3 regions of the Kitasatospora cystarginea genome follow, and region 1 is predicted to be linked to each of the others. Evidence: riboswitches for the same ligand, from Rfam matches in the RefSeq annotation. Region 1 holds a riboswitch; each other region holds the start of a gene.
The links. Region 1 has a riboswitch for cobalamin ahead of cobN (cobaltochelatase subunit CobN). Riboswitches for the same ligand answer to the same signal wherever they lie in the genome.
Positions count from the first base shown of each region.

Region 2: it holds a riboswitch for cobalamin, as region 1 does, so the genes downstream of both, ABD369_RS22545 (ribonucleoside-diphosphate reductase subunit alpha) here and cobN (cobaltochelatase subunit CobN) in region 1, are expected to answer to the same signal.
Region 3: it holds a riboswitch for cobalamin, as region 1 does, so the genes downstream of both, nicT (Nickel transporter NicT) here and cobN (cobaltochelatase subunit CobN) in region 1, are expected to answer to the same signal.

Region 1 is NZ_BAAATR010000006.1:188,959-192,225, reverse strand. Features, by position in the region: gene cobN (cobaltochelatase subunit CobN) at 1-1,146, opposite strand, end outside; cobalamin riboswitch at 1,377-1,528, opposite strand; gene ABD369_RS09815 (cobalamin biosynthesis protein CobG) at 1,604-2,845, shown strand; gene ABD369_RS09810 (precorrin-8X methylmutase) at 2,842-3,267, shown strand, end outside.
Region 2 is NZ_BAAATR010000021.1:32,904-36,170, forward strand. Features, by position in the region: gene ABD369_RS22535 (helix-turn-helix domain-containing protein) at 1-225, opposite strand, end outside; gene ABD369_RS22540 (GNAT family N-acetyltransferase) at 869-1,363, shown strand; cobalamin riboswitch at 1,417-1,574, shown strand; gene ABD369_RS22545 (ribonucleoside-diphosphate reductase subunit alpha) at 1,732-3,267, shown strand, end outside.
Region 3 is NZ_BAAATR010000013.1:93,044-96,310, forward strand. Features, by position in the region: gene ABD369_RS16740 (hypothetical protein) at 1-205, opposite strand, end outside; gene ABD369_RS16745 (TetR/AcrR family transcriptional regulator) at 294-1,037, opposite strand; gene ABD369_RS16750 (ArsR/SmtB family transcription factor) at 1,138-1,500, opposite strand; cobalamin riboswitch at 1,585-1,800, shown strand; gene nicT (Nickel transporter NicT) at 1,832-2,929, shown strand; gene ABD369_RS16760 (isochorismatase family protein) at 3,035-3,267, shown strand, end outside.

The DNA.
Region 1 (3,267 bases):
CGGGGAGGAGTCCAGCCCCGGCAGGTCGTCGCCGAGGTCCATGCCCTCCTCGCGCAGCCGGTGCAGCAGGCGGACCGCGCTGGCCGGGGTGTCCAGGCCGACCGCGTTGCCGACCCGAGCGTGCTTGGTCGGGTACGCGGAGAGCACCAGCGCCAACCGCCGCTCGGCGGGCGGGACATGGCGCAGCCGGGCGTGCCGGACCGCGATGCCCGCGACCCGGGCGGCGCGCTCGGGGTCGGCGGTGTAGACGGTCAGACCGTCCTCGTCCAGCTCCTTGAAGGAGAACGGGACGGTGATCAGGCGGCCGTCGAACTCGGGCACGGCGACCTGGGTGGCGGTGTCCAGCGGGGAGAGGCCGTCGTCGCTGTCCTCCCACTGGGCACGCGACCAGGTCAGGCAGAGCGCCTGCAGGATCGGGCGGTCGAGCGCGGCGAGCGCGCCCGCGTCCCAGGCCTCCTCGTCCCCGCCCGCCTGCGCGTCGGCCGGCCGGGTGCCGCCGGCCGCCAGCACGGTGGTGACGATCGCGTCGGCCTGGCCGAGTTCGGCGAGCAGTTCGGGCTCGGCGCCGCGCAGCGAGGCGCAGTACAGCGGCTTCGGGCGGCCGCCCTGGTCCTCGATCGCCTGGCACAGGGCCTCGACGAAGGCGGTGTTGCCGCTCATGTGGTGGGCGCGGTAGTAGAGCACCGCGACGACGGGGCCCTCGGCGGTCCGCGGGGTGCGCTCCAGGGGGCCCCAGGCCGGGGCCGAGACGGGCGGGGTGAAACCGTGGCCGGTCAGCAGCACGGTGTCGGAGAGGAAGGCGCCGAGCTCGGCCAGGTTGGCCGCGCCGCCGTGCGCCAGGTAGGCGTGCGCCTCGGCTGCGATCCCGGCGGGGACGGTGGACAGCTCCATCAACTGGGCGTCCGGCGCCTGCTCACCCGTCAGCACGACCACCGGGCGCGGGCCGGCCAGCAGCGCGTCCAGGCCCTCCTGCCAGGCGCGGCGGCCGCCGAGCAGCCGGACGACCACCAGGTCGGTGCCCTCCAGCAGCGCGGGCAGGTCCTCGGCGGTCAGCCGGGCCGGGTTCCCGAGGCGGTAGCGGACCGGGCCCGCACAGGCGCGGGCGCTCAGCAGGTCGGTGTCGGAGGTGGAAAGCAGCAGGATCACGCGACGGCCCTCCCGGCCAGGTCGGCGCCCCGTGCCGAAAGGTGTGCCGCGCGCGGCCGAGCCGCTGGTTGGTGCTCTGAGAGCGCTGAGCGACAGCCGACCGGCGATGGAGGGAGCGCAGGAGTGATGGGTGCCAGCGGCTCAGCCCGCCCGTCGAGCGGGCGGGACGCAGCAGCGCGTGCGGGCATGCGGCAGCGCACAGGTCTCAGGCCTTCCTCGGGGTCCGCGCCCCGGGCTAAGGGAGGACGGCAGGAGTTCCTGGCTCCCACGGCGGTGAACCGTGGTCACAGTGGCGGGACCGCACCGGGTTTGCACCGGTTTCCTCCCCTTGGCGCCGTCGCTGGCGTGGACGGCCCACAGGACCGCCCGGGAGCATCGTACGGGGTGCGGCTGGGCTGGGGGAGTGTGATCTGTTCCGGGCGGTGCATCCGGAACGGCAATCTGTATGCTCGCCGCCATGCCACCCGTACCCGACTCCGTCGCACCGGGCCCCGGTACGCCCGACCGCGGGCGTTCGGACGTCTGTCCGGGGGCCCTTCGTCTGCACACCGCCGACGACGGTTCCCTCGCCAGGATCCGCATACCCGGCGGGTTGCTGACGAACAGTCAGGCAGTGGTGCTGGCCGACGCGGCCGAGGAGCTGGGCGACGGCGCACTCGAGACCACCTCGCGCGGCAACGTCCAACTGCGCGGCCTGCCTTCGGACTCCGGTGGCGAACTCGGCCGCCGCCTGCGCGACGCCGGCCTGCTGCCCTCAAAGACCCATGAGCGGGTCCGCAACATCGTCGCCTCCCCGGCCGCCGGGCTGGACGGCCTCGGCCACGCCGACGTCCAGGACTGGGTGCGGGAACTCGACCGGCGGCTGTGCGCGAGCGAGAGCGCGGCCCGCCTCTCCGGCAAGTTCCTCTTCGCCCTGGACGACGGGCGCGGTGACGTCGCCGCACTGGACGCCGATGTGACATTGATCGCAACCGCAGGCGGCGGCGCCCTGCTGCGCCTCGGCCGCGCCGCCACCGCCCGCCCGGTGCCGCCCGGCGGGGCCGCCGAGCACGCGGTCCGCGCCGCCGAGGAGTTCCTGGAAATGCTGCGCACCAGTGGCGCCAAGGCCTGGCACCTGCGCGAGGTTCCCGGACTGCTCGACCCGGGCGCCGAACCGCTGCCCGCGCTGCCGGCCGCCACTTTGGCCCCGGGCGCACTGCCCGGCGGACTCTCCGTGGGCCTGCGCTTCGGCCGGGTGAGCGCCGCACGGTGGCGGCGGCTGGCCGCAGCCTCGGCCGGCGAGCTGCGGCTGACCCCCTGGCGCGGGATCGTCCTGCCGGGGGCGCCGGTCGACCGGCTGCCCGAACTGGCCGCGGCCGGCTTCCGCACCGCCCCCGGCTCGGTCTGGGAACGGGCCAGCGCCTGCACCGGACTGCCCGGCTGCGCCAAGTCGCGCGCCGACGTACGGGACGACGCCGCACGGGCGTTGGACGCGGCGCAGACCCCGGCCGCTGCCGGCCCACTGCCCGTGCACTGGTCCGGCTGCGAGCGGCGCTGCGGGCATCCGGCTGGGGAGTGGGTGGACGTCCTGGCCACCGGGCAGGGCTACCGGGTGACCCGCGTCGGCCCCGGGGTCGAGGCCCCGGGGGCGGGAGTGTCAGTGGATGTGTCGACGGAACAGATGGCGGAGGCGGTAGCCGAAGCCCGGAGGACCAAGTGATCGAGTACGAGAAGGACGGCGCGGCCATCTACCGCCAGTCCTTTGCCACCATCCGGGCCGAGGCCGAACTGGCCCACCTACCCGCCGACGTGGCGCAGGTCGCCGTGCGGATGATCCACGCGTGCGGCATGACCGACCTGGTCGACGACCTGCTCTGGTCGCCCGGCGTGGTCGCGAGCGCGCGCGCCGCGCTGCACGCCGGTGCGCCGATCCTGTGCGACGTTTCGATGGTCGCGAGCGGAGTGACCCGCAAGCGGCTGCCCGCCGACAACGAGGTGGTCTGCACCCTCTCCGACCCCTCGGTGCCCGAGCTGGCCAAGAAGATGGGCAACACCCGCAGCGCCGCCGCGATGGAGCTCTGGCTGCCGCGATTGGAGGGCGCCGTGGTCGCCGTCGGCAACGCGCCGACCTCGCTGTTCCGG
Region 2 (3,267 bases), on a different contig from region 1:
GGTGACCACGATCAGGTCCGCCTCGGCCAGCCGCTCCGGCCCGTACGGGACGTCCAGGCCGAAGCCGGCATGGGTGGCATGCCGCCCGGGACGGTCGGCAGCGAGGGCGAAGTCGTACACCGGCAGCCCGTCGTCGCTACGGTCGAGCCCGAACACCTCGGAGGCGACGCCGAGTTCGAACGGGTGGACCGGCTCCAGCACCACCGCGGCGACGTTCTTCAGCATCCGCCCAGGATGCCGTACGCCCTCGTCCGCCTCCGGGCCCCCGGCCCCACGGCGGCGGCCGTCGACCGCCGGGCCGTGCGCACCGCTCCGCATCCCCGCGCCCCTCCCTCGTCCGTCGCCCCTCCCCTGCCCGCCGTCCGGTGACTTCCGCCCCCGTGGCCGGCCGGGCCGCCGGCCACCGCGGCATCGGCACGCCCCACCCCGCGAGAGGCTGGCAGGATTTCGACGCAATCGGTCGTTTCCGCCACTCGTGACAGCGGCCCGCGCGGACGAGGGTGGAGGACATGACTCCCGAGACCCTCGCGACCTCGCTCGGCCTGATCGGCGCCATCAGCGGCTTCGGACTGCTGGGCTTCCTGATCGGCCGTGAGCTGACCGGCCGCGGCGGCGGGCCCGACCCGGGCGGCGGCTACGGCGGTCCTGATGACGGTCACGACGACCCCAACCACCCTTCGGCCCCGGTTCTTCCCGACCGCCCGTACGGCACCGTGCCAGCCGCCTCCGCCTTCCCCGCCAGCGCGTCCCTGCTCCCCACCGGCGCCCGCCCGGCGAGCCCTCCGTCCGGCGCCACACCCCTCGCCGGCACCCGCCCGCCCGCCACCCTGACTGCCGTGTGCACCCTCCCGTCGGGCACACTGTCCGGATGGGCATCCTCATCCGCCGCGCCCTCGAAGAGGACCTCGAAGCCGCAGGTGAAGTCACGGTCGAGGCGTTCGTGGGCGACGGTCACACCTCGCCGGACAGCGGCTACGTCCAGCTCCTCCGGGACGCCGGGCGCCGCAACGAGGAGGCCGAACTCCTCGTCGCGCTCGACCCGCACACCCGGCAGGTCCTCGGCTGTGTGACCCTCGCGGTCGGCGGCACCGAGTGGGCCGACATCGCCGAGCCGCACGAGGGCGAGCTCCGGATGCTGGCGGTCGGCGCGGCGGCCCGCGGACGCGGCGCCGGAGAGGCCCTGGTCCGCGCCGCGATGGCCCGCTGTCGGGAGCTCCGGCTGGCCGGGATGGCCTTCTCGACCCGCCCGGCGATGAAGGCGGCGCACCGGATCTACGAGCGCCTGGGCTTCGTCCGAACCCCCGACCGGGACTGGACGGCCGCTCCCGGGATCGACCTGATGGTGTACTCGATCACCTTCTGAACACCCCTCCCGCACAACCATGCGGTTGGTCCGCCTGCGACACACGGCACTACATGTGGTGCCGCATCGTCGGACCGCCACAACATGTATGCTCGCTCTCGCTGTCGAAGCAGGGGAACCCGGTGTGAATCCGGGACTGCCCCGCAGCGGTGAGCGGGCGGCTCTCCAGGCCCCCGCAAGTCCGGCTACCTGCCGACGGTGTGCCACACGGCTTCCCCGCAGATGCCTTGCAGCACCGCAGTACGTCCGGGCCTCGCGGGTGGGCCAGGGGGTAGAGAGCGCGCCGGTCTCCGGTCGTGCTGCACCTCCCTGCGCTCATGTCGGTCCGGACGATCCTCATCCGACGCCGCCGCCAGGAGAGAAGCGCCTTGACCATCGCTGCCTCAGTTGCCCTGCCTTCCCAGGGTTCCGCCGCCACCACCCAGACCGACCCCGGTGCGGCACTGCTTCGGCTCCTCACCGACCGCAGCGTGGACCTCCCCCAGGTGGACCCCGGCCACGTCGCCGCCGCCGCGCTGCGCGGCCGCCACGCCGGCTCGGACTTCGCCGAGCTGCGCGGGCTGGCTGTGGAGGCCGCCGCGTCGATGATCGCCGAGGACCCCCAGTACTCGAAGCTGGCCGCCCGCCTGCTCGCCATGGAGATCGCCGACGAGGCGATGAGCCAGGGTGCCGTGTCGTTCTCCGCCTCGATCGCCGTCGGCCACGCCGAGGGGCTGATCGGCGACGCCACCGCCGCCCTGGTCGCCAAGCACGCCGAGGCCTTCGACGCCCTGATCGACCTGTCGGGCGACGACCGCTTCGAGTACTTCGGCCTGCGCACCGTGCAGTCCCGCTACCTGCTGCGCCACCCGATCACCCGCATGGTGATCGAGACCCCGCAGCACTTCCTGCTCCGCGTGGCGGCGGGCCTCGCGGTGGGCGACAGCGAGCAGTCGGTGGCCGAGGTGGCCGAGCTCTACCGGCTGATGAGCCGCCTGGAGTACCTGACCTCCTCCCCGACGCTCTTCAACTCCGGCACCAAGCACCCGCAGATGTCCAGCTGCTACCTGCTGGACTCGCCGCTGGACAACCTGGACTCGATCTACAACCGCTACGCGCAGATCGCCCGGCTGTCCAAGCACGCCGGCGGCATCGGCCTGTCCTACTCCCGGATCCGCTCGCGCGGCAGCCTGATCCGGGGCACCAACGGCAAGTCCAACGGCATCGTCCCGTTCCTGCGCACCCTGGACTCCTCGGTCGCCGCGGTCAACCAGGGCGGCCGTCGCAAGGGCGCGGCCTGCGTCTACCTGGAGACCTGGCACGCTGACATCGAGGAGTTCCTGGAGCTCCGCGACAACACCGGCGAGGAGGCCCGCCGGACCCACAACCTCAACCTGGCGCACTGGATCCCGGACGAGTTCATGCGCCGGGTCAACGCCAACGAGGACTGGTCGCTGTTCTCCCCGGCCGACGTCCCCGAGCTGGTCGACCTGTGGGGCGACGAGTTCGACGCCGCCTACTGCAAGGCCGAGGCCGAGGGCAAGGCCGTCCGCACCATCCCGGCGCAGACCCTGTACGCCCGGATGATGCGCACCCTGGCGCAGACCGGCAACGGCTGGATGACCTTCAAGGACGCCTCCAACCGCGCCGCCAACCAGACCGCGCTGCCCGGCCGCACCGTGCACTCCTCCAACCTCTGCACCGAGATCCTGGAGGTCACCGACGACTCCGAGACCGCGGTCTGCAACCTCGGCTCGGTCAACCTCGGTGCCCACGTGGCCGACGGCGCCAGTGCCGACGACCTCGTGAGCGCGATGGACTGGGAGCGGCTGGACGCCACCGTGCGCACCGCCGTGACCTTCCTCGACCGGGTCATCGACATCAACTTCTACCCGACCACCGAGGCCGGCGCGTCCAACTCCCGC
Region 3 (3,267 bases), on a different contig from region 1:
CCTCGATCACCTGGACCGTGACACCCTCGCGTTCGAGGTCCTCGGCCTCGGCGGGGGAGACGTACGCCTCGATGCTGATGCTCCGGTCGGCACCGCGGTGGGGACGTCCGCCGACGTCGGGCCGCTTCTCGCGGAGGAGGGTGTGCAGGACGGTCGGATCCGTCGCGGTCACGCGGACCCGGAGAATTCTGTCGCGATCGGACATGGCGACCTCTTCCGGGCGCCGTCGCGGAGTCCGGCTCCGCTGCCGACGACGCCGCGTGTGGGTGACTCCGTATGTTTACGCTGTATCTTCAGCGTGCTCTTCCGTCGTAGAACGAGTCAAGGGGCGCGTCGGGCATCCGACTCAGCAGGCTGTCCAGCCCGGCCAGCAGCTCCTCCTGGTCGTCGTAGTCCGCCAGCAGCGGGACCAGCGCCCGCAGCCTCGGGTACCGGTCGGCGGGCAGGCGGTGCAGGCCCAGGCGCAGCATCGGGTCCGGCTCGTCGGGGTCGTCGATCACCTGGCGCTTGTCGACCAGCAGGCAGCCCAGGTTCCAGGCCACGAACCTCCGGTAGATCATCAGCGAGGTGGCGTGGTCGAAACCGGCCCGGCCGAGCACGGCGAGGAGATGCTCGGTGAGCTGCAGCACCGGGGCGGGGCGGCGGGCCATCGGGACGCTCAGCGGGCGGGTGGCCACCAGCGGCAGGATCTCGGGGTGGACGTGCGCCACCGAGGCGAAGGCGCCGGCGATCCGGCGTAGCTCCGCCCGCCAGGCCCGACCGCCTCCGGCCGCCGCGGTGGCCTCGGCCGAGCTCCGCAGTTGGGTGATCACCTCGGCGAAGTAGGCCTCCACCAGGCCGTCCAGCAGGGCTTCCTTGCCCGGCGTGTAGCGGTAGATGGCCATCGACTCCACGCCCAGATCGGCGGCCAGCCGGCGCATGGTGAGCGCGCCCAGCCCCTCCCGGTCGACCAGCGAGACGGCCGCGGCGAGCACCAGGGGCCGGCTCAGCCGTCCGCGCTTCTCGGGAGTGCCCCGGTCGGGCTCCGCTGCTGCCATCTCCGCCTCCCTCGCCGTGCCCGCGGGGATCGGTCGTCAGCTGACAACAGAAGGATACAAGCTACGCACGGGCCGTCGGGAGGATCGGGCACACCGCAGCTCAGTCCCGGTGGCCCAGCACCCCGTGTGCCAGCACCTCGGCGACGGCGGGGTCGACCAGCCGGTAGCGGATGATCCGCCCGTCGCGCTCGCCGCTGACCAGCCCGGCGGCGCGCAGCAGGCGCAGCGCCTGGGAGACCGCCGGGTCGCGCATGCCGGTGGCGACGGCGAGGTCGGTGACGGCGAGCGGTCCCGTCTCGTGGAGGGCGAGCAGCAGCGAGAGCCGTCCGGGGTCGGCGAGCAGGGCGAAGCGTTCGGCCCAGGACCGGACGTGCTCGGTGTCGCCGATCGCGGCGATCGCCTCGCAGACCCGGTGCCCGTCGATGGTCCTGCGGTCGGCACGGTCGGCGGGGACGAGATGCATGCCAGGCATTCTCGCAGCAGCGGTACCTGTGATACCCGACACCTGCACAGCTGTGCAGGCTTGCAGTGGTGCCGTACGGCCCCCTACCGTTGTGCCCGCCGTGGTGCTCGGGAAGACCGGTGACGGACTCTCAGGAGTCCCAGACCGGAGCGGCCCTCGCCACTGTGATCGGGAAGTACCGGCATCATCCCCGCCCCCGCCAGGGACGGGCGGCCACTGGACGAGAACGCGTCCGGGAAGGCCGGGTGCGGGTGCGTTCGACCCGTCAGCCAGGAGACCGGCCACGGCATCTCACGAACGGATCCACGAGGTGCTGGAGCGTGACCCGCAGATGACCCTGCCCAGAACCGAAGCCGCTCCGGCGGCGGCCCCCGCCCTGCCCGCCTTCCGCTGGAAGCGCGAGGACACCGTGCGGACCGCCGGCCTGATGGCGGTGATCCTGGCCATGCACGTGCTGGCCTTCGGAGTCCTGATCCTCCTGGTGGCGCCGGAGAAGTACCAGGTCGGAACCCAGGTCTACGGGATCGGCCTCGGCGTGACCGCGTACACCCTGGGGATGCGGCACGCCTTCGACGCCGACCACATCGCCGTCATCGACAACACCACCCGCAAGCTGATGGCCGACGGCAAGCGCCCGGTCTCGGTGGGCTTCTGGTTCGCGCTCGGCCACTCCTCGATGGTGGTCATCATGGCGGCGCTGGTGGCCGGCGGTGCCGCGTTGGCCGGGACACTGATGGACGACCAGTCCACGACCCACCAGGTGCTCGGCATGATAGGCACCACCGCCTCAGGGGTGTTCCTCTACCTGATCGCCGCGCTCAACCTGGCCGCGCTGGTGGGGATCGCGAAGGTGTTCCGGGCGATGCGCGCGGGCCAGTACGACGAGCGCGAGCTGGAGGCGCACCTCAACTCGCGCGGTCTGATGAACCGGATCCTCTCCCGGGCCACCCGCTCGATCACCCGGCCCGGCCAGATGTTCCCCGTCGGCATGGTGCTCGGTCTCGGCTTCGACACCGCGACCGAGGTCACCCTGATGGTGATGGCGGGTTCGGGCGCGGCGGCCGGTCTGCCCTGGTACGCCATCGTCTGCCTGCCCCTGCTGTTCGCGGCCGGAATGAGCCTGTTCGACACCCTCGACGGCACCTTCATGAACTTCGCGTACCAGTGGGCGTTCTCCAACCCGGTCCGCAAGGTGTACTACAACTTGACCATCACCGGTCTCTCCATTGCGGTCGCCTTCATCATCGGGACCATCGAACTGGTCGGTGTCCTGCACGAGAAGCTGGACCTCACCGACCCGGTGACCGGCTGGATCGCCGGACTGAGTCTGGACAACGTCGGGTTCGTGATCGTCGGCCTGTTCTTCGTGGTCTGGGTCGCGGCGATCGGCTACTGGCGCTTCGCCAAGGTCGAGCAGCGCTGGTCGTGAACCTGGCCCGGGTCGACCCGCGCCGCGCCGATCCCCGGTCAACGTACAACTCGCCCGGTTTCCAGGTAGGTTGGAGGTCTGCCGTGACCGGGGATCGGGGGATTCGTGCTGCCGGAGACCGAGGCGAAGCCGCACGACTGGCGGATCGAGGGCCGGGAGTACGCCCGGCACGAGGAGCGCCGCGGCCGCCGCTTCGCGTACCAGTCGCTGGTGCCGGCCCGCACCGCGCTGGTGGTGGTCGACATGGTGCCGTTCTTCGTGGCCGGGAACCCGTACTGCCGTGGCATCGTGCCCAACATCGCGCGCCTCGCCGAGGGACTCCGGACAGCCGGCGGCAC